3 regions of the Tatumella sp. JGM94 genome follow, and region 3 is predicted to be linked to each of the others. Evidence: predicted binding sites of a transcription regulator. Region 3 holds the regulator's gene; each other region holds the start of a gene.
What was found. Region 3 encodes LexA, which represses DNA repair genes until DNA is damaged. Its sites were predicted from a motif close to TNCTGTATGTACATACAGNA; they were not measured.

Region 1: a site for LexA is predicted at 1,204-1,223, ahead of mutH (DNA mismatch repair endonuclease MutH). Genes of this name have one in related genera too.
Region 2: a site for LexA is predicted at 5,053-5,072, ahead of JK216_RS07050 (metal-dependent hydrolase). Genes of this name have one in related genera too.

Annotation. Positions count from the first base shown of each region.
Region 1 covers NZ_JAERJN010000010.1:81,606-87,800, forward strand. The annotation lists gene ptsP (phosphoenolpyruvate--protein phosphotransferase) at 1-230, opposite strand, end outside; gene rppH (RNA pyrophosphohydrolase) at 243-770, opposite strand; gene mutH (DNA mismatch repair endonuclease MutH) at 1,454-2,140, shown strand; gene JK216_RS09110 (TerC family protein) at 2,200-2,910, shown strand; gene JK216_RS09115 (YgdI/YgdR family lipoprotein) at 3,098-3,316, shown strand; gene JK216_RS09120 (NADP(H)-dependent aldo-keto reductase) at 3,527-4,567, shown strand; gene lplT (lysophospholipid transporter LplT) at 4,610-5,821, opposite strand; gene aas (bifunctional acyl-ACP--phospholipid O-acyltransferase/long-chain-fatty-acid--ACP ligase) at 5,814-6,195, opposite strand, start outside.
Region 2 covers NZ_JAERJN010000007.1:98,601-104,795, reverse strand. The annotation lists gene thrS (threonine--tRNA ligase) at 1-531, opposite strand, end outside; gene JK216_RS17135 (hypothetical protein) at 701-835, opposite strand; gene JK216_RS07075 (hypothetical protein) at 991-1,215, shown strand; gene JK216_RS07070 (DUF481 domain-containing protein) at 1,471-2,232, opposite strand; gene JK216_RS07065 (fructosamine kinase family protein) at 2,679-3,548, shown strand; gene JK216_RS07060 (YniB family protein) at 3,552-4,094, opposite strand; gene hxpB (hexitol phosphatase HxpB) at 4,263-4,937, shown strand; gene JK216_RS07050 (metal-dependent hydrolase) at 5,095-5,679, shown strand; gene osmE (osmotically-inducible lipoprotein OsmE) at 5,935-6,195, opposite strand, start outside.
Region 3 covers NZ_JAERJN010000008.1:120,580-126,774, forward strand. The annotation lists gene pspG (envelope stress response protein PspG) at 1-235, opposite strand, end outside; gene dusA (tRNA dihydrouridine(20/20a) synthase DusA) at 434-1,411, opposite strand; gene zur (zinc uptake transcriptional repressor Zur) at 1,674-2,192, shown strand; gene dinF (MATE family efflux transporter DinF) at 2,210-3,532, opposite strand; gene lexA (transcriptional repressor LexA) at 3,700-4,314, opposite strand; gene JK216_RS07925 (diacylglycerol kinase) at 4,423-4,788, opposite strand; gene plsB (glycerol-3-phosphate 1-O-acyltransferase PlsB) at 4,922-6,195, shown strand, end outside.

The sequences.
Region 1 (6,195 bases), on a different contig from region 3:
AGCCCGACAATGCCTTCGTCAAAAGCCAGGGTAATGGTTCTGCCACGCGGTTTTTTTAAACCGCGTGTCGCCATCAGGTAGTAGCACTGACGCTCATGGTCAGCCAGATACACCGAACAGACTTCGGTATCCATCATCCGGCAGATCTCATTAACCAGTATTTCCAGTGCTTCATTGAGTCGGGAAGCACCGGCAACCTTTTCCACAATATCGCGCAACTGGGTGAGCATCAGCGGCATGCCCTATCCTCTTTTTCTTCGGCCGGAGGGTTGACTGCGTTGCAGTGAATTTTCCGTGACAGACATCACTACGGTAGCGAACTCTTTCATCACCCGACGATAAACATCACGTTTAAAAGAGACCACCTGGCGAACCGGATACCAAAAACTCACCCATCGCCAGCCATCAAACTCGGGGGTACTGCTTCCCTGTACGTTAATGGCACCATCATGAGATTGCAGCTGTAACAGAAACCATTTTTGTTTCTGGCCGATGCACACCGGCCGGGTATCCCAACGCACCAAACGTTTTGGCAACCTGTAACGCAGCCAGTTGCGGGTCGATGCAATAATTCTGACATCTTTACGATGCAATCCGACTTCTTCGAACAATTCGCGATACATCGCCTGTTCCGGCGTTTCCCCGGGGTTGATACCTCCCTGGGGGAACTGCCAGGAATGCTGTCCAAAGCGCCTGGCCCACAATACCTGTCCCTGCCTGTTACAGATCACAATCCCAACATTCGGGCGGTAGCCATCATCATCGATCACCAGACTACCTCAAATCTATCTTCAGATAGCCTGATTGTTTCATACTCCTTACAGACGGTAAACCATTGGCTGTCAGGGTTTCATCAGAATAATTCCGGAATAACTCACAATTCTTAGCCAAGTTATAAACAGCAGCCGGTAGCCGGAGACAATTTTATGCACCTTTTCTGTGGATAGCTTTGTGCAGAACGCGGGAATTTAATGAATAATAGACCAGTAAAACCCGATTCCCCATAAAAAAAGACAGAAATAAAACACTTAAATTACAAATAGATAATTAATATAAGCGCGATAAAAAAAGCCGGATTAGCTGCCAGCGATAAAGATAACTTAACTCACTGAACAAAAAATAACCACCGGCATTTTTATCCACAGTTTATGGTGATAACTTATCCATTACTGCCTGAAAAATGGCACAGGGTGGCAAAGTCAAGGCTGTAAATCGAACCAGTAGTCAGGTTAATACACAGTTATCCAGTTTTTCTGTGGATAACTGGGCGGATAATCCTGTTTATTATCGATGACAACAGGGTATAAACCGGTCACAGGTCAGAGGGTACAACCGAAAACGGATTAAAAAACCATGATTAATCATGCTATTATTAGCTTTATCCCCGATAATTTATTCTGCAGATCCGCGCCTGTACCACGGCGAGTGTTTTTTAACCAACTCATGAGGCCGAATGTCTTATTCTCCTGAACCTTTGTCTGCGCCGGAAAGCGAACAGATCTTAATGCAACGGGCCTGTGCATTGGCCGGACAATCGATGGAAGAGCTGGCCGGCAGGCTGGGGATAACCGTGCCTGCCGACTTGCGCCGCGATAAAGGCTGGATTGGCACATTACTCGAACGCCACCTCGGTGCCAGTGCCGGCAGTAAAGCAGAGCAGGATTTCTCCCATCTGGGGATTGAACTGAAAACAATCCCCGTTGACCGTCTTGGCCGGCCGCTGGAAACCACCTTTGTCTGCGTAGCCCCCCTGACCGGTAATAGCGGTGTTGACTGGCAACACTGCCATTTGCGGCATAAACTTTCATGTGTACTGTGGATGCCGGTGGAAGGCGACCGCGCAATTCCGCTGAAAGATCGCCGTATCGGCAGCCCGCTGTTATGGCGTCCTTCGGCGGAAGAAGAACAGCAACTGCGCGCAGACTGGGAAGAACTGATGGAGATGATCGTATTGGGCAGGGTAGAGAATATTACCGCCCGCCACGGTCAGTACCTGCAAATCCGTCCCAAAGCCGCCAACAGTAAGGCCCTGACTGAAGCTATTGGCCCGCAGGGGCAGCCGGTACTGACCCTGCCACGGGGTTTTTACTTAAAGAAAACCTTTACCGGCCCGCTGCTGGCCCGTCATTTTTTACTTTAGTCAGGGAATACTGCCCGGTTATACTCTTCGTTTAGCTTTTGTTTAGGATTGATGTGAGTATGTTCGAGTGGATTGCGGACCCTAATGCCTGGCTGGCGCTCGGGACACTGATTGTTCTGGAAGTCGTTCTCGGTATCGACAATATTATTTTTCTTTCACTGGTGGTGGCAAAACTGCCTGCACACCAGCAAAACCGAGCCCGCCGTCTGGGTCTGATGGCCGCCATGCTGATGCGGCTGGCATTGCTGGCCTCAATTGCCTGGGTTGTACGCCTGACTACCCCCCTGTTCACCCTGTTCAGTCATGAGTTTTCCGCCCGTGACTTGATCCTGCTGGCCGGAGGACTGTTCCTGATCTGGAAGTCCGGCAAAGAAATTCATGAAACGATTGAAGGCGGTGAAGAGGTCAGAGCCAGTCGCGTACATTCATTCTTCGGCGCGATTGTGCAAATCATGTTGCTGGATATCATTTTCAGCCTCGACTCGGTGATCACTGCCGTCGGGCTGTCCGATCATCTGTTTATTATGATGGCGGCAGTGATCGTGGCGGTGATTATGATGATGTTTGCCGCAAAAGCGATCGGCGAATTTGTCGAGCGTCATCCGACCATAAAAATGCTGGCGCTGGCTTTTCTTATCCTGGTCGGTTTTACCCTGATGCTGGAAAGTTTTTCGGTGCATGTTCCCAAAGGCTATATCTACTTTGCGATGTTCTTTTCAATGGGTGTCGAATTACTCAACCTGCTACGCGGCAACAAAAAAAACCACTGATCGTAGCCGCCCGCGAAACAGCGTGCCGCCCGTCGCGGCACGCTGCTTTTGTTACTCAGCCCGTGAATTTTGTTGCCTGCCTGATGTTTATTGCCTGTTTCAGACCCGTCTGGTTTGTTTACTGCACAGAAATCATTTATTACTGATAGCGGTAACGTATAAATTTACGTCGGGAGACAAGATGAAAATGATAAAAATCACCGCACTGTGCGGTGTATTACTGGGGACCGTTCTGTCAGCCGGTTGCAGCAGTCATTATGTTATGGCCACCAAAGATGGCCGGATGATAATGACCGACGGTAAACCACAAATCGATAAAGATACCGGGCTGGTACAGTATACGGACGAAGCCGGCAACAAAATTCAGATTAACGGCGACGATATCTCCGGCATTATCGAACGCTGACGCTGTCCGGCCGGAACACCCGCCCGGCCGCTGCACATTATCCATACCGTCTCCCTGACTTAATCCGCGGAATAACCTGACGAGCCGGTAACACTGCCGTCACCACTCAGCGCGGCCCGGCGACACTTCCCGTAACACGCCCTGCTGTAGACTTGCCCCCGGTGCCGGTGTAGATTTCCCTTAACCCATCATGACAAAAGGAAGCCAGCCATGCTCTACCATCGTATTCCCCATAGTTCGCTGGAAGTGAGTCAACTGGGTCTGGGCACCATGACCTTCGGCGAGCAAAACAGTGAAGCCGATGCCCATGCCCAGTTAGATTACGCGCTCAGTCAGGGCATTAACCTGGTCGATACGGCAGAAATGTATCCGGTCCCTCCCCGCCCTGAAACTCAGGGGCTGACCGAGACCTATATCGGCAGCTGGCTGAAAAAAACCGGTCACCGCGACAAAATCATCCTCGCCAGTAAGGTCGCCGGACCGGCACGCGGCAGCGATGCCCAAATCCGCGCAGGCCAGGTGGTGGACCGCAAAAATATTCGTGCCGCACTGGATGCCAGCCTGAAACGGCTGAATACTGACTATCTCGACCTCTATCAGGTGCACTGGCCACAACGCCCGGCCAACTTCTTTGGGCGTCTCGGCTACCAGTACACGGAAGAAAATATCCCCGTTACCCTGCTGGAAACCCTGGACGCGTTATCAGAACAGGTCCGCGCCGGAAAGATCCGTTATATCGGTGTTTCGAATGAAACCCCCTGGGGAGTGATGCGCTATCTGCAACTGGCAGAAAAGCATCAGTTACCGCGGATTGTCACCATCCAGAACCCGTACAGCCTGCTGAACCGCAGTTTCGAAGTGGGACTGGCCGAAATCAGCCAGTACGAAGGGGTGGAGCTGCTGGCCTATTCTGCTCTGGGCTTCGGCACCCTGAGCGGTAAGTACCTCAACGGGCAACAACCGGCCAATGCCAGAAATACTCTGTTCAGCCGTTTTACCCGTTATTCGGGGCAGCAGTCTGCTGAAGCAGTCGCTGCCTATGTCGCGCTGGCAAAACAACACCGGCTCGACCCTTCACAGATGGCACTGGCCTTTGTTCGTCAGCAACCGTTTGTCGCCAGTACTCTGCTGGGGGCCACCACACTGCAACAGCTGAAAGCAAATATCGACAGCGTTAACCTCAGCCTGAGCAGTGAACTGATGGAGCAGCTGGAAGCCATCCATCGCCGTTATACGTATCCGGCTCCCTGACCGATTTTGCACTGCGGCCCCGGCCGCGGTGCAGCCTCTGACTTACTGCCGCACCGCAGATTTACCGCGCCACTGCCAGAGCCATAAACCGGCAATCGCCAGCGAAAACAGCCCGCCAAAAGCCATCCCGGTAACAATGACTGAGGCCCCGAGCCGGATGGTCAGGGTATACAGGGCCAGTAGCAGCAGCATGGCAATATTCTCACCAAAATTCTGTACCGCAATCGCCGGACCCGCGCCGACCGACTCTCTGCCACGCACCTGTAATAATGCATTCAGGGGCACCACAAACAGTCCGCCACAGACGCCGAGCAGTAACAGCCAGAAACCACCGCTATACTCATGTGTGCTGAGGGTAAACATAATCACCAGTCCGCCAACCAGTATCCCCGCCGGTATACAGCGCTGAGTATGCTGCAGTGAAATTAGCTGTTCTGCCAGCAACGCTCCGCCGACAATCCCCACCGCGACCATCCCGTTCAGCAGCGTCGCGGTTTTATTATCAGTGATCCCCAGCACCACCGGAACCCACAGTACCAGCAAAAAACGTAAGGTGACCCCGGCTCCCCAGAATAAACTGGTGCCGGTTAACGAAAAACGGGTATCGCTATCCTGCCACAGGCTGACGGCATCATGGCGGAAGCGTGACAGCAGCTGCCGCCAGCGCCAGTTTTTGTCCGGTGTGGCTGCCCGTAAGCCGGGTATCAGCATATTAGCAACCACCGCCAGAGCGTAAATCACCGCGCATAACAGTAACGCGGTGGAAATATGCCAGTCGGCCAGCAGGCCGCCGGTTACCGAACCGAGCAGAATAGCGACGATGGTCGAGCTTTCCATCAGTCCGTTCGCCCGGATCAGTTGCTGTTTATCGATCAGTTCGCCGAGAATACCGTATTTGGCGGGCGAGTACGCCGCCGCACCAATCCCCACCAGCCCGTAACCGGCAAAGGGATTAACACCGAGACCAATCAGTACCGCACCGGTAAATTTCAGCCCGTTCGCCACCATCATCACCCGGCCTTTGGGAAAACTGTCGGCCAGCTGTCCGACAAACGGTGCCAGCAGGATATAAGCCACCACAAACACTATCTGCAGTACCGGCTGAGTCCAGTCCGCATAGCTGTCTTTTTTCATCAGTGCCAGGGTGGCAAACAACAGGGCATTGTCGCCGAATGCCGAAAAAAACTGTGCCAGTAATACCGGACGTAAGCCAGAAGCCCTGCCAGCAGCAGTGCCTGAGCTTAATTCATTCATTGTTATTTCCGTTTTCGGCTGGCGTCGCCGCCAGCGCTTTCAGTTGCAGGTAGTCGGGTTTACCGCTGCCCAGCATCGGCAGCGGTGACAGAAAGCAGATATCACGCGGCACATTTAACTCGCTGTAGCCGAGTTCACGGCTGGCCTCTAATAACCGCTCGCGGGTTAATTGCGGATCGCTGGTAAACAGCACCAGAGCCTCACCCCGCAGGGGATCATTTTTCAGCGAAGATGCATGTTGATACCCGGCCGACACCCGCAGAGCCAGGCTTTCGGCCACCTCCAGCGACACCATTTCACCGGCCAGTTTGGCAAACCGTTTCACCCTGCCCTGAATCTGGCAAAAACCGTCCTCATCAAAACTGACAATATCG
Region 2 (6,195 bases), on a different contig from region 3:
TTCTTCATGATGGTATAAGCCGGGACGATCGTCATGGCTGATGTTTTCATCAAGAATAGCAATTTTATAAGCTTCTCCGCGTGCTTCAAAAGTATCACGTGCTTCCTGCCAGCTGACCTTATTTTTTATAACATTGTAGTTGGTTTCAGCCAGCTGATGCATCCGCTTTTCGAGCAACTCAAGGTCTTCCCGGGTCAGGGTATGATCCATGTCTACATCGTAGTAGAAACCGTGGTCAATCACCGGACCGATCGCCATTTTGGTATCAGGCCACAGTTGTTTAATGGCATGCCCTAACAGGTGAGCACAGGAGTGACGAATGATCTCGATTCCGGCATCCTCTTTAGCCGTAATGATCGCCACTGCGGCGTCGTCGGTGATAGGGTCGACAGCATCGACTAATTCACCGTTGACCCGGCCGGCAATACAGGCTTTCGCCAGGCCCGGACCGATATCCTGAGCAATATCCATAACACTGACCGCATGGTCATAAGAACGCTGACTTCCGTCAGGAAGAGTAATAACTGGCATTTCATATCCTTAATTGCAGTGGTAACCCACACCAAAGGCTACATGCAAATATTGATTTGTATTTGAATTCAGTGAGTTGTGCAATATCAAACTGATATCTTCCCCAGTCTGGTATATAAACAGGTACAGAGCGTAAAAACACTGTCTGTTTTGTAAAGGCGCAACATTGTTAATGGTACATGTTAATAACAGCCACGGAAAGACGCGGAACCCATGGCCGGGCGATTTTCCGGCCAAACGGACAAATAATCTTCACCCCGACAGCGCTGCTCACTTTTTCTACTGCCTGTCGCACCCTGCTCATCCGGACAGATTCTGATTACAGTTATGCAACAGACATATCCGGCCGTTACAAACTTACCGTTCTGAAACAATTACTCTATGAAATTAATAAATAACCGATTGAGGTAAAATAGCCTGATGATAGTCTGCGCTGAGTTATTGCAGGAGAGTCATTAAATGAAAAGATATATTGTCACACTGGCACTGGCCAGTACATTAGTTGTATCCCAGGCCGCAATGGCTGCCGGTTGCATTAAAGGCGCTGTGATCGGTGGCGTTGCCGGACACGCCGCACATCACCATGCATTTGCCGGTGCCGTTGCCGGTTGTTTTATCGGCCACCATATGGCGAAAAAAGCAGCAGCGGAAAAAGCCGCCGGGCAGAAACAACAAAACGGTTAATGACCTGCCCCCCGCAACCACACCATATTCAGTGCTTTCCGCGCTGAAACAACAGGGCCGGGACTTTCCCGGACCTGTCATTATTCGGCTTAGTGCGCTTGCCGTCGGTAACAATATTCCCGTTAGCCATAGCTATCGCTTGTCAGTCCCACACAGAGAACAGGCAGAGAAACAAACCGTGACTTATACCGGCGCTGCCAGTCATTCAGGTAACCTGAATCATCCGCTAGCACTGAGCGAGCTCAGGCTGCGGTATTACATGTTATAAGTCAGCATGATACTGGTTTTAGTATCCGTGTGATCCGGGGCTGATGCTGGCGGAGAATTATTCCAGGTAACGTTATAAGCCAGTTTCAGGGCAAAGTTCTCGTTGATAGCAACCTGCAGGCCTGTTTCTGAGTTCACGGTAGTATCATCGCCCAGCGTACTTAATGCAGAGACACCCTGAATAAACTTCGTTGTATCTGTCAGCTGCCACTGGTAACTCAGAGCCCCATAAGCCAGGGCTTTGGTGGTATGCCCACCAGCTTCATATTCATCGTAACGTACGCCCGGACCGAATTCAGCACGCAGAGAGTGCACCGGACCATTCAGGATCTGCCGTCCGTAACCGGTCGCCAGCGTATCGCGGCTGCGGTAACCATTAAACCGGTCACTGAGCCAGCTTGCCTGACCAAACAGATAGTTGTTGCTATCCAGGTTGTAACGGCTGCGTCCGCCAATAGTATAAGTCTCTGAAGAGCGCTGGTCATTTGAGGAAGTATTCGATGCATTTCCCCATAAACTGTATGCCATCGCTGACTGGTACCATGTCATATTCGTCTGTGCAGTCAGTGATGAGCTGGAGCTGTTTCCTGACTGGGCCAGATACCCTGCCGAAGCGGTACCGACAAAAGGTGATTTAGCGGTAGATGGATCATCCATGGAGGTAAATACTGAGTTATCCGCATAAGCCTGCTGAGCAATGGCTCCGGCAGTAAGCAGTAACGCTGCTGCAATTTTATTAAACGCTTTCATTAAATAAGACCTGTACCGACGACGTTGTTAAATACTAAGAATGTGTACTTTAAACAGCAGTTAATGCCATTTACCCTCAGTTTGTAAAAAAACATTAGTTGACATTGAATGTCAAAAAAAAGCACCAGACCGCAGCGTTATTCAGATCAATCTGAATAGCGCTGCGTATCATATGCCCGAAAAAAAAAATAGAAAGAGAAATTACATAAAATAGCGGCCAGAATGTTTCAAAATATTTCACGGGTAAATACTGCGTTAATTTTGTGTCTTCCGGAGAATTAGCGCTCCCGTAATAAGCACTTCTTTTTCATTGCGCCGTAACAGCAATCAGCCGAAAAAAGTGATTATTTGGTTGTTTTTTTTAGCACAGGCGCTTTTTGCGGCTGGTATTCCACCGGAAGTACAGGTTACAATTTAACCATGCAGCGGCAAATGAGGACAACACCATGTGGTCAGCAATTACCCGGCTATTAGAAGAGCAGCAGCCTGATTTAGAAGGAATTTCTTATTATCACCAATGCCATGGTGGCGAAGTAAACCAGTCATGGCAACTGATTTGCGGTGATAAACATTTTTTTATTAAGTCTAACCACCGTGCAATGTTACCGAGGTTTATCGAAGAGGCCGACCAGCTGGCACTTCTGGCCAGAACAGGTTGTGTTAAGGTTCCGCGGGTTTACGGTACCGGCACTTCCCGCCATCACAGTTTCCTTATTCTTGAATACCTTCCTCCGGCCCCCTTGTCCGCAGACACAGCATCTGTGCTTGGCCGGCAGCTTGCACAGCTACATCAGTGGAATGAGCAACCAAAATTTGGTCTCGATTTCGATAACTCTGTGACACTGTCACCTCAGCCTAATAACTGGCAACATCGCTGGTCACTGTTTTTCTCTGAGCAGCGAATTGGCTGGCAGTTGCAGATAGCAGCCGAGAAACAGCTGTCTTTCGGCAACACAGAGCAAATAATTCAGTGTATAAACCGCTGCCTTGAACACCACCATCCGTCACCTTCACTGTTGCATGGCGATCTCTGGCCAGGCCATTGTGCCGAAAGCCATGACAGCCCCTGGCTGTTTAATCCTGCTTGTTACTGGGGAGACAGGGAGTGCGACCTGGCCTTGTGGCAGCCAGATAATCTCCTGAGCAGCGCCCTGCTCGACAGCTATCAGGCCGTCAGCCCGCTACCCGCCGGTTACCGCGAACGGCAACCGGCATACAGGCTCTACTATCTGTTAAACAGAGCCTGTGCGTTTGGCGGACACTGGCAGGCAGAGGCGCAGCAGACAATTAATCAACTGGTGCGCAAATACGGATAATACTCAGACGTATAGCAAGCCGGTTAATCTCAGCAAGACGTAACCAATCACAATGATGATCACCGGCAAAATATACAGCGAGAAATACTGCCGGAAAACCGTATGATTACCGGCCTGAAGTCTGTCAGTCAGTTGCTGACGAGTCAGCCCGCCATCTCCTTTGGCTTGTTCAATAATTAGCTGATCTTCAATATTTTCTTTGAGGAACCGCGACTGACGCCACATCCTGGCGCCTGAATCCTGTAAAGCCAGCCCGATAAAAATCACCCCGTAGATAATCCAGAATAAAACATTATTCTGAGTGCGGAACTCAGGTACCGGTGAGTTATTCCAGAACAGATCCAGAAAATGGGTATTAAACTTCGTCATGTCAATCATCACATGCAGAAAGTCAGATAATACAGAATCAATCCCGGGCTGTTTGTCACTATGAATAAACAGAAAATTAAGGAACGATATGACTGTCGATAGGGTAGCCGGAATAAACAGTACCCAGCCGGCAATTTTTTTGGCTATCGCAATCCGGCCAATCTGTTGGTAATTCATGCTCTCTCCTGAAGCGGGTTTCGTGTTACAAGTCTACCTGCGACCTGACTATTTTTCCTGTTTTATGCTGTTACAATAGCTGTCGCGGAATGTTTTTTCTCAGACCGTACAACTTTCATTTATGTTGTGTGGGCTCTGAGCCCTGATGTAACCATTAATGGAGGGTTTATGGCTTATCATCGCCCAGTGAAAGCAGCAATTTTTGATATGGACGGACTGCTGATAAATTCTGAGCCGTTCTGGCATCAGGCTGAACTGGAGGTATTTTCTGCCGCCGGACTGGATATCAGTCTGCGGAATAGTTTTCCGGAAACCACTGGCCTGCGTATTGATCAGGTCGTCGCCATGTGGTTTGAGGCCTGCCATGTCCGGCACCTTTCTGCCGGACAAATCACCGCACAAATCTTCGCCCGGGTGGTTCAGCTGATACAGGAACAACAACCTCTGATGCCGGGGGTTCGCGAAGCATTAACGCTGTGCCGTGATAATCGGCTGAAAATTGGCCTGGCGTCCGCATCTCCCCTTAACCTGATAGAAATGGTGCTGGAACTGTTCTCACTGCGTGATTTTTTTCAGGTGGTCGTTTCAGCAGAAAAATTACCCTACAGTAAACCTCACCCTCAGGTTTACCTGAATGCGGCCAGTGAACTCAATGTGGATCCCCTGCACTGTGTTGCTCTCGAAGATTCACTTAACGGAATGGTAGCCGCCAAAGCTGCCAGAATGCGGGTTCTGGTAGTGCCTGCTGCCAACGAGGCCGCACAGCCGGTCTGGAGTCTGGCTAACGCCCGCCTGAACTCTCTGCGGGAACTCAACCCGGCGTTACTGGGTATCAGCGACTAAAAAATACTCTGCCGGGAGAGGTACTCTCCCGACAGGCTCTGTCTGATGTTGTTTTTTCAGTATATAGTTATTAATTGTTACACCGTCACATATACATTAACTGTATAAATACCTATACTGTATGCATTGACAGTTTAAGGTAGTTGCAGGGTATCTCATGACGGCCGAAGGCCACATTCTTTTTGCATTAGCCAGTGCCATCATTGCCAAGCGCAGTGAACTGACGCCGGTGATAGCAAATGCCGACTGGTGGCATTTAATTTCGGCGACCATACTCACATGTCTGTTGCCCGACATTGACCATCCGAGCTCAGTACTCGGACAACGGTTCCGCTGGATATCAAAGCCTATTGCCCGAATGTTCGGCCATCGTGGTTTTACTCACAGTTTAATCGCTATCGGGGCCGGCCTATGGTTATTGTGGGTCAAACTCCCGGCGGCGATGTGGCTGCCCGCAGATGTGATGCAAGGTATGGTTCTGGGCTACCTGAGCCATATTGTTGCAGATATGCTGACGCCTGCCGGAGTACCGTTGTTGTGGCCCTGCCGCTGGCGATTCCGTTTTCCTATTTTACAGCCACAAAAAAGTAACCAGCTGGAACGATTATTTTGTGTCACGCTGGTGATGTGTGCCGTTTGTTTGCCGGGGCAACTGACTAAGCAGTTTTTTACTGCCACCGGACGCCAGCTATATTCCACCGCCGTTAGCTGGCAAAAACAGCTGATCAGCCCTCGTCAGTAATGTTCTTCCGGTCATTATACTGGCGGGTCTCCGGCAGACTGCAGTTATCATGACCCGGCTATCAGCAGACGGTTCAGAACAGACTAAATCGTGCAATCGGAGTAAAAACGGCGGCAGAGATCTGAGTTTTTATCCGACAGTGCGCTGGCTTCTGCCGGGCGGCCTGTATACCCACGCTCTCCGTCCTGCCGGGCCGACGTCTGAAAGGCCAGCAAGGCTGGCCTGAAGATAGTCGCTATACACAGACTCCTCTATCTAGCGCTGCGGGGCCTGCGGATCAGTATCATACTCTGCACAACTCTGGAAACCATAGTTCATCACATGCCCGGTATCATTGAAACTGACGAAATAGGTAAGTGGTTTTCCATTGTCTTCGCCAATGATGTAGGTTTCGCAGGTACCTCGTGCATGGATCATGGTAATTTCCGAAACCGGACGACCGCCAATCTGACGAACCTGCTCGCGGGTCATCCCTTTTTTCACATCTTTAACCACAGGTTTGGTGACATAGCTTTC
Region 3 (6,195 bases):
TTTTATCATAACGTTCCCGTCCTGTCGTTGCCGGCCTGACAGCAAAAAAATGCTGATATATCCATGCAACTGCCACCGCCAGCAGTAACCAGGGCAACAGTTTAAATGCCATAAAGAAAATCCCCGATGACAGCATGATGACAGCAGCCACCAGCAGTGCTGCCAGAACGCTTATCACTGACACCCCTGCCAGTAACAACATCATAAAAAAGCCGGCAATAAAAAATACTTCCATGGTGAGCTCCTCCGCTGACCTGAATGATCCCGTTCACTGAGATAAACATAACAAGAATCGTGCCAGCCACGGAGGATAGTTAACTGACTGAAATACAGGATTAAGTAAAAATCACCTCCGCTACCGAAGGTGTTAAAAAAACCAATAACTGGCGTGAAGTTAACAAAACCGGGGTCAGATACTTTACCGCGACTGTATTCAGCGATCGGCTACCAGGGATAAGGCCTTTTCCAGAACCCGTACATCGGCGCCTGGCTTGTGAGCATTTTCACTCAGGTGACGACGCCATTGTCTTGCGCCGGGGATCCCCTGAAACAGTCCCAGCATATGCCGGGTAATATGTCCCAGCCAGGTCCCCTGGCTGAGTTCTTTTTCGATATACGGATACATAGAGCGTACGACATCAGCGGCGTCCGCTGGCAGCATACCGGCACCGAAAATCTGACTATCCACCAGGGCCAGGAGACCGGGATTCTGATAGGCTTCCCGCCCCATCATGACACCGTCCAGATGCTGCAGGTGTGCCTGTGCTTCTTCAAGGGTTTTAACACCACCATTAATCCCGATACGCAGCTGCGGAAAATCCTGTTTCAGCTGATATACCCGCGGATAATCAAGGGGAGGCACTTCACGGTTCTCTTTCGGACTCAGGCCCGATAACCAGGCTTTACGCGCATGAATAGTGAAAGAGCGACAGCCACCCTGTTCAGCAACTGTACCGATAAAATCACACAGGAACCGGTAACTGTCCTGCTCATCGATACCGATACGGGTTTTCACTGTCACCGGGATACTCACCACCTGACGCATGGCATCGATACAGCGGGCAACCAGTGCCGCTTCGCCCATCAGGCAGGCACCAAAACGCCCGTTCTGAACCCGGTCAGACGGACACCCGACATTGAGGTTTATTTCATTGTAACCACGCTGTTCAGCAAGTTGTGCACATTGCGCCAGAGCGGCAGGATCACTGCCGCCTAATTGCAGTGCCACAGGGTGCTCTTCATCAGAATAGGCAAGGTAATCACCTTTACCATGAATAATGGCTCCGGTGGTCACCATTTCTGTATACAGCAACGTTTGTGCCGTCAGTTTACGATGGAAATAGCGGCAATGCCGGTCCGTCCAGTCAAGCATCGGGGCAATTGAGAAACGATCTGCAGGGAAAGGGGTCACCGGAGAAACCGTATCCTGCACAGAAGTCACGGGGTTGTCAGACTCAGGGGTATGAATTTTCATCAGGGAATAATTATGCGGTTAATTACGATTAATGGCGCCTATAATAGCACAAAATAACGTCACAACGGCTAGCTAAAACCCGGCCCCGTAAGGCTGAACGCTGTTTTACCGGCCAGCCTGAAACACACATCATCAACATTAAAACACCAGCCATGGTAAGATACCCCGTTATCGGAGACTTTTGTCGGAGAAAGCCATCATGCAACCTCAACTTCCTGCACAAATTCTTGCAGAGGCACAAAGCCTTTGTCAAAAACGTGGTGTGCGTATGACTTCCCAGCGTGCCGAAGTGCTGCGTCTGATGGCTGAACACTACGGTGCGATCAGCGCATATGATTTGTTGGATAAATTACGGGTCAGTGAACCTCAGGCTAAACCGCCAACCGTTTACCGCGCACTGGACTTCCTGCTGGAACAAGGGTTTATCCACCGTGTTGCTTCAAATAACAGCTATGTCGTCTGCCCGCATTTTGAACATCCGTCCCATACGTCGGTCATGCTGATCTGCGATAACTGTGCATCTGTCAGCGAGCGTCACGCAGAAGGGGTGGAGCAATTGATCAGTACCCGGGCCAGACAGGCGGGGTTTATCCTGCGCCATAGTGTTATCGAAGCCCATGGTTTATGTGAAAAATGTGCCGAAGTTGCAGCCTGTGATGATCCTGACCATTGTCAGCATGACCACAAAGCAGAGCCGAAAAAACGTCCCGGCCGGTAATCTGCCGCTCCCGTAATTCAGTCGCTGAACCAGCTATTATTACGCTGATGGTAATGCCAGCGACGCCATAAGGTGACACCCCGCAGAACCATAAATACACAGATTGCCAGCCACAACCCGTGGTTACCCAGCCAGGGAACTGTACATAAAGTCAGACCATAACCGGCGGCCGCAATGGCCATACTGTTACGCATTTCCCGGCCGCGGGCGGCACCGACAAATAAGCCATCCAGCAGATAACTGCCTGCCGCGACCACTGGCAGAATAATCTGCCAGATAAGATAATGGCTGGCCAGTTGCCGGAGAGAGTGCAGAGATGTCAGCAGATCAATAATATACGGCCCGGCCAGCCCATAAAGCAGGGAAAAACCAACGGCAACCATCCCGGCCTGACGACAGGATGCATGCCAGACCTCATGCAGTTTACCGGCCGTTCTGGCACCATAGGCCTCACCGGATACTGCCTCCACGGCATACGCAAAACCATCCAGTGCATAGGATGTAAAAGTCAGAAACATCATCAGTAAGGCGTTCACCGCCACAATATCACTCCCCAGTCTCGCCCCGGTCATGGTCAGTGAGGCAAAACAGAGTTGTAATAACAGGGAACGCAGTAAAATATCCCGGTTTAGTCCCAGTAACCGTTTCATATCACCCCGCCAGCCGTTAAGTAACATACGCCCTGTGATTTTCCGCTGTTTCAGAACACGCCATACCAGCAGCATACCCGTCAGCAGCGTGATATATTCGGCAATAACCGTCGCCGCCGCCGCGCCCCGGACCCCGAGATGCAGGTGCAGTACCAGCAGGAGTTCCAGCGCCAGATTGACCAGGTTGCCTGTCACCAGCAAAATCACCGGCGCACGGGCATATTGCACCCCCAGCAGCCAGCCGAGCAGTACCAGGTTAGCAAAGGTCGCTGGCGCACTCAGCCAGCGTACATCAATAAACTCACGAGCCTGTACCAGCGTTGCCGGATCACCGCCCATAATCCCGGTGGCTATATGACTGACAGGCTGACGCAGCAAAATAAACACCGCGCCGGCAATCAGGCTAATGAGCACCGGCTGCACCAGCGCCCTGGCCAGCAAGGTATTATTTTTTTTCCCCAGCGCCTGGGCGGTCATCCCGGTAGTGCTCATCCGCAGGAACAGCAATAACATAAACAGAAAGCTGGTTACGGTCGTCCCGATGGCCACACCACCAAGGTAAATGGCACTGCCGAGATGGCCAATCACCGCCGTATCCACCAGTCCTGTCAGTGGTACAGTGACATTTGACAGGATCATCGGTAATGCCAGCCGCCAGAGTTGCTTATCGGTAGAGCTAAGAAAAGACATGAATAATCCTGCAGGTCACATCGCAAAAGGCACAAAGAGAGACAATACGGGCACTATATGACAGCGGCATCAGTAAAACTAGCAGGCGCGGGAACAGGGGACAGTAAGGAACCGTCTGGCTGAGACATCTTACTCAGCCAGCAGGAGCAGAGGTGATCAGCGGCGGACTATAACCACTCGCCGTTACGGATAACGCCTACCGCCAGGCCTTCAACCGTCAGGTTTTGTTCGCGGATATCAACCACAATCGGCGAGAATTCGCTATTTTCGGGGAGCAGTTGCACAGTGTTACCCTGTTTTTTCCAGCGTTTCACTGTTACTTCGTCATCAATTCTTGCCACAACCACCTGACCATTACGGACATCCTGGGTTTTATGTACCGCCAGCAGATCGCCGTCCATAATACCGATGTCTTTCATTGAGGTACCGCTGACCCTGAGCAGGAAATCCGCTGACGGTTTAAACAGCGCCGGATCAACCTGAAAATGGCTTTCAATATGCTGCTGGGCAAGCAGGGGCTCACCGGCAGCGACACGGCCGATCAGTGGTAATCCCTCGGTGGTTTCTTCTTCCATCAGCAGGCGAATACCCCGCGATGCCCCGGAGACGATTTCAATAACACCTTTACGCGCCAGAGCTTTCAGATGCTCTTCTGCGGCATTCGGGGAACGGAAACCCAGCTGGGACGCAATTTCTGCGCGCGTCGGCGGCATACCCGTCTGTTGAATATGGTCGCGAATCAGGTCATAGACCTGCTGTTGCCTGCTGGTTAATGCTTTCATCCCGCCCCCTGGTTGTTTATACAGTCGCTGTGAGTATATACAGGTATTTTCTAAATGGGAACCAAAAACCGTCATAAAACAAACAACTGTCGGTTAAGATCCCGCCACTCACCACCACTGCCATAACAGAGCGATCCAGACAAAAGCCGCCAGCAGCAATGCCAGAAACACCGCCGCCGAACCTAAGTCCTTCGCCCGGCCAGATAACGGATGAATTTCAGGCCCCAGCCGGTCCACAACCGCTTCAATCGCGCTGTTAAGGACTTCAACGATAACAACCAGCACCACCGAACCAATCAGCAGTATCCTGGTGACTGTATCCACATTCAGCCAGCAGGCAACAATCACCGCCACGGCTGCCAGCACGGCTTCCTGCCGGAAGGCTGCTTCATGGCGCCAGGCCGCACGCAGTCCCTGCCATGAATAGCCCGCGGCTTTTATTATTCTCCGCCATCCGCCTGTCGTACCCGCCATCCCTGTTTACTCCTTTTATGATAAAAATTACCGTTATATCAGGATACGATTCGTTGTATCCTCACAGATCTTCTTTGTAGTTTCTGGTATGCTTGCGCCGCTTTGCTAACAGTAAGAGGCCGCAGATTTGTCTATGTCAGGTTGGCGTAAACTTTATTATAAATTACTCAGTTTTCCATTATCTTTGCTGGTTAAGAGCAAAGTTATCCCGGAAGATCCTTTCTCCGAACTGGGGCTGGATCCGACCCGGCCCATTATCTATGTATTCCCGTATGATTCCAAAGCGGATCTTCTGGCGATGCGTGCCCAATGCCTGCAGCATGATCTGCCGGATCCGTTACAGCCGGTGGAAATCGATGGTCATTTTTTACCCCGTCATGTATTTATCCACGATGGACCACGGTTACTGCCCTATTTCACTCCGAATCAGGAAACGGTAAAAATCTTCCATGATTACCTCGACCTGCACCGCAATAATCCGGCTCTGGATGTTCAGCTGGTGCCGGTATCGGTGATGTTCGGCCGCGCGCCTGGTAAAGAAGTTCAGGGAGCACAGGCGCCGTTCCTGCGTGAACTTAACGGAATACAGAAGTTCTTTGCCATTCTCTGGCTGGGACGCGATAGTTTTGTCCGGTTCTCACCCAAGGTTTCTCTGCGTCAGATGGCAGATGAACACGGTACCGATCAATCCATCGCCCATAAATTATCCCGTGTGGCCCATATCCATTTTTCACGGCAACGGCTGGCGGCGGTCGGACCGCGTTTACCGGCCCGGCAGGATCTGTTTAATAAACTGCTGCAGTCAAAAGCGATTGCCAAAGCGGTAGAAGATGAAGCCCGTAGCAAGAAAGTGTCCTACGATACGGCACAGAAAAATGCGGTCGCGATGATGGAAGAGATCGCTGCCGATTTCTCCTATGAAGCCATTCGTATCACCGACCGTGTGATGGGCTGGCTGTGGAGCCGGTTGTATAAAGGAATTAATGTCAGTGGCGGCGAACGTATCCGCCAGCTGGCACAGGATGGCCACGAACTGGTGTATGTCCCCTGCCACCGCAGCCATATGGACTATCTGTTACTTTCCTATGTGCTTTATCATCAGGGACTGGTTCCCCCGCATATTGCCGCGGGTATTAACCTGAATTTCTGGCCTGCCGGCCCGGTCTTTCGTCGCCTGGGGGCGTTCTTTATCCGCCGTACTTTTAAAGGCAACAAGCTCTATTCAACCGTGTTCCGCGAGTACCTGGGTGAACTGTTCAGCCGCGGCTATTCGGTCGAATACTTCGTTGAAGGCGGACGGTCACGTACCGGACGCTTGCTGGAGCCCAAAACCGGTACCCTGAGCATGACCTTGCAGGCCATGCTGCGTGGCGGTAACCGGCCAATTACTCTGGTGCCGATTTATAT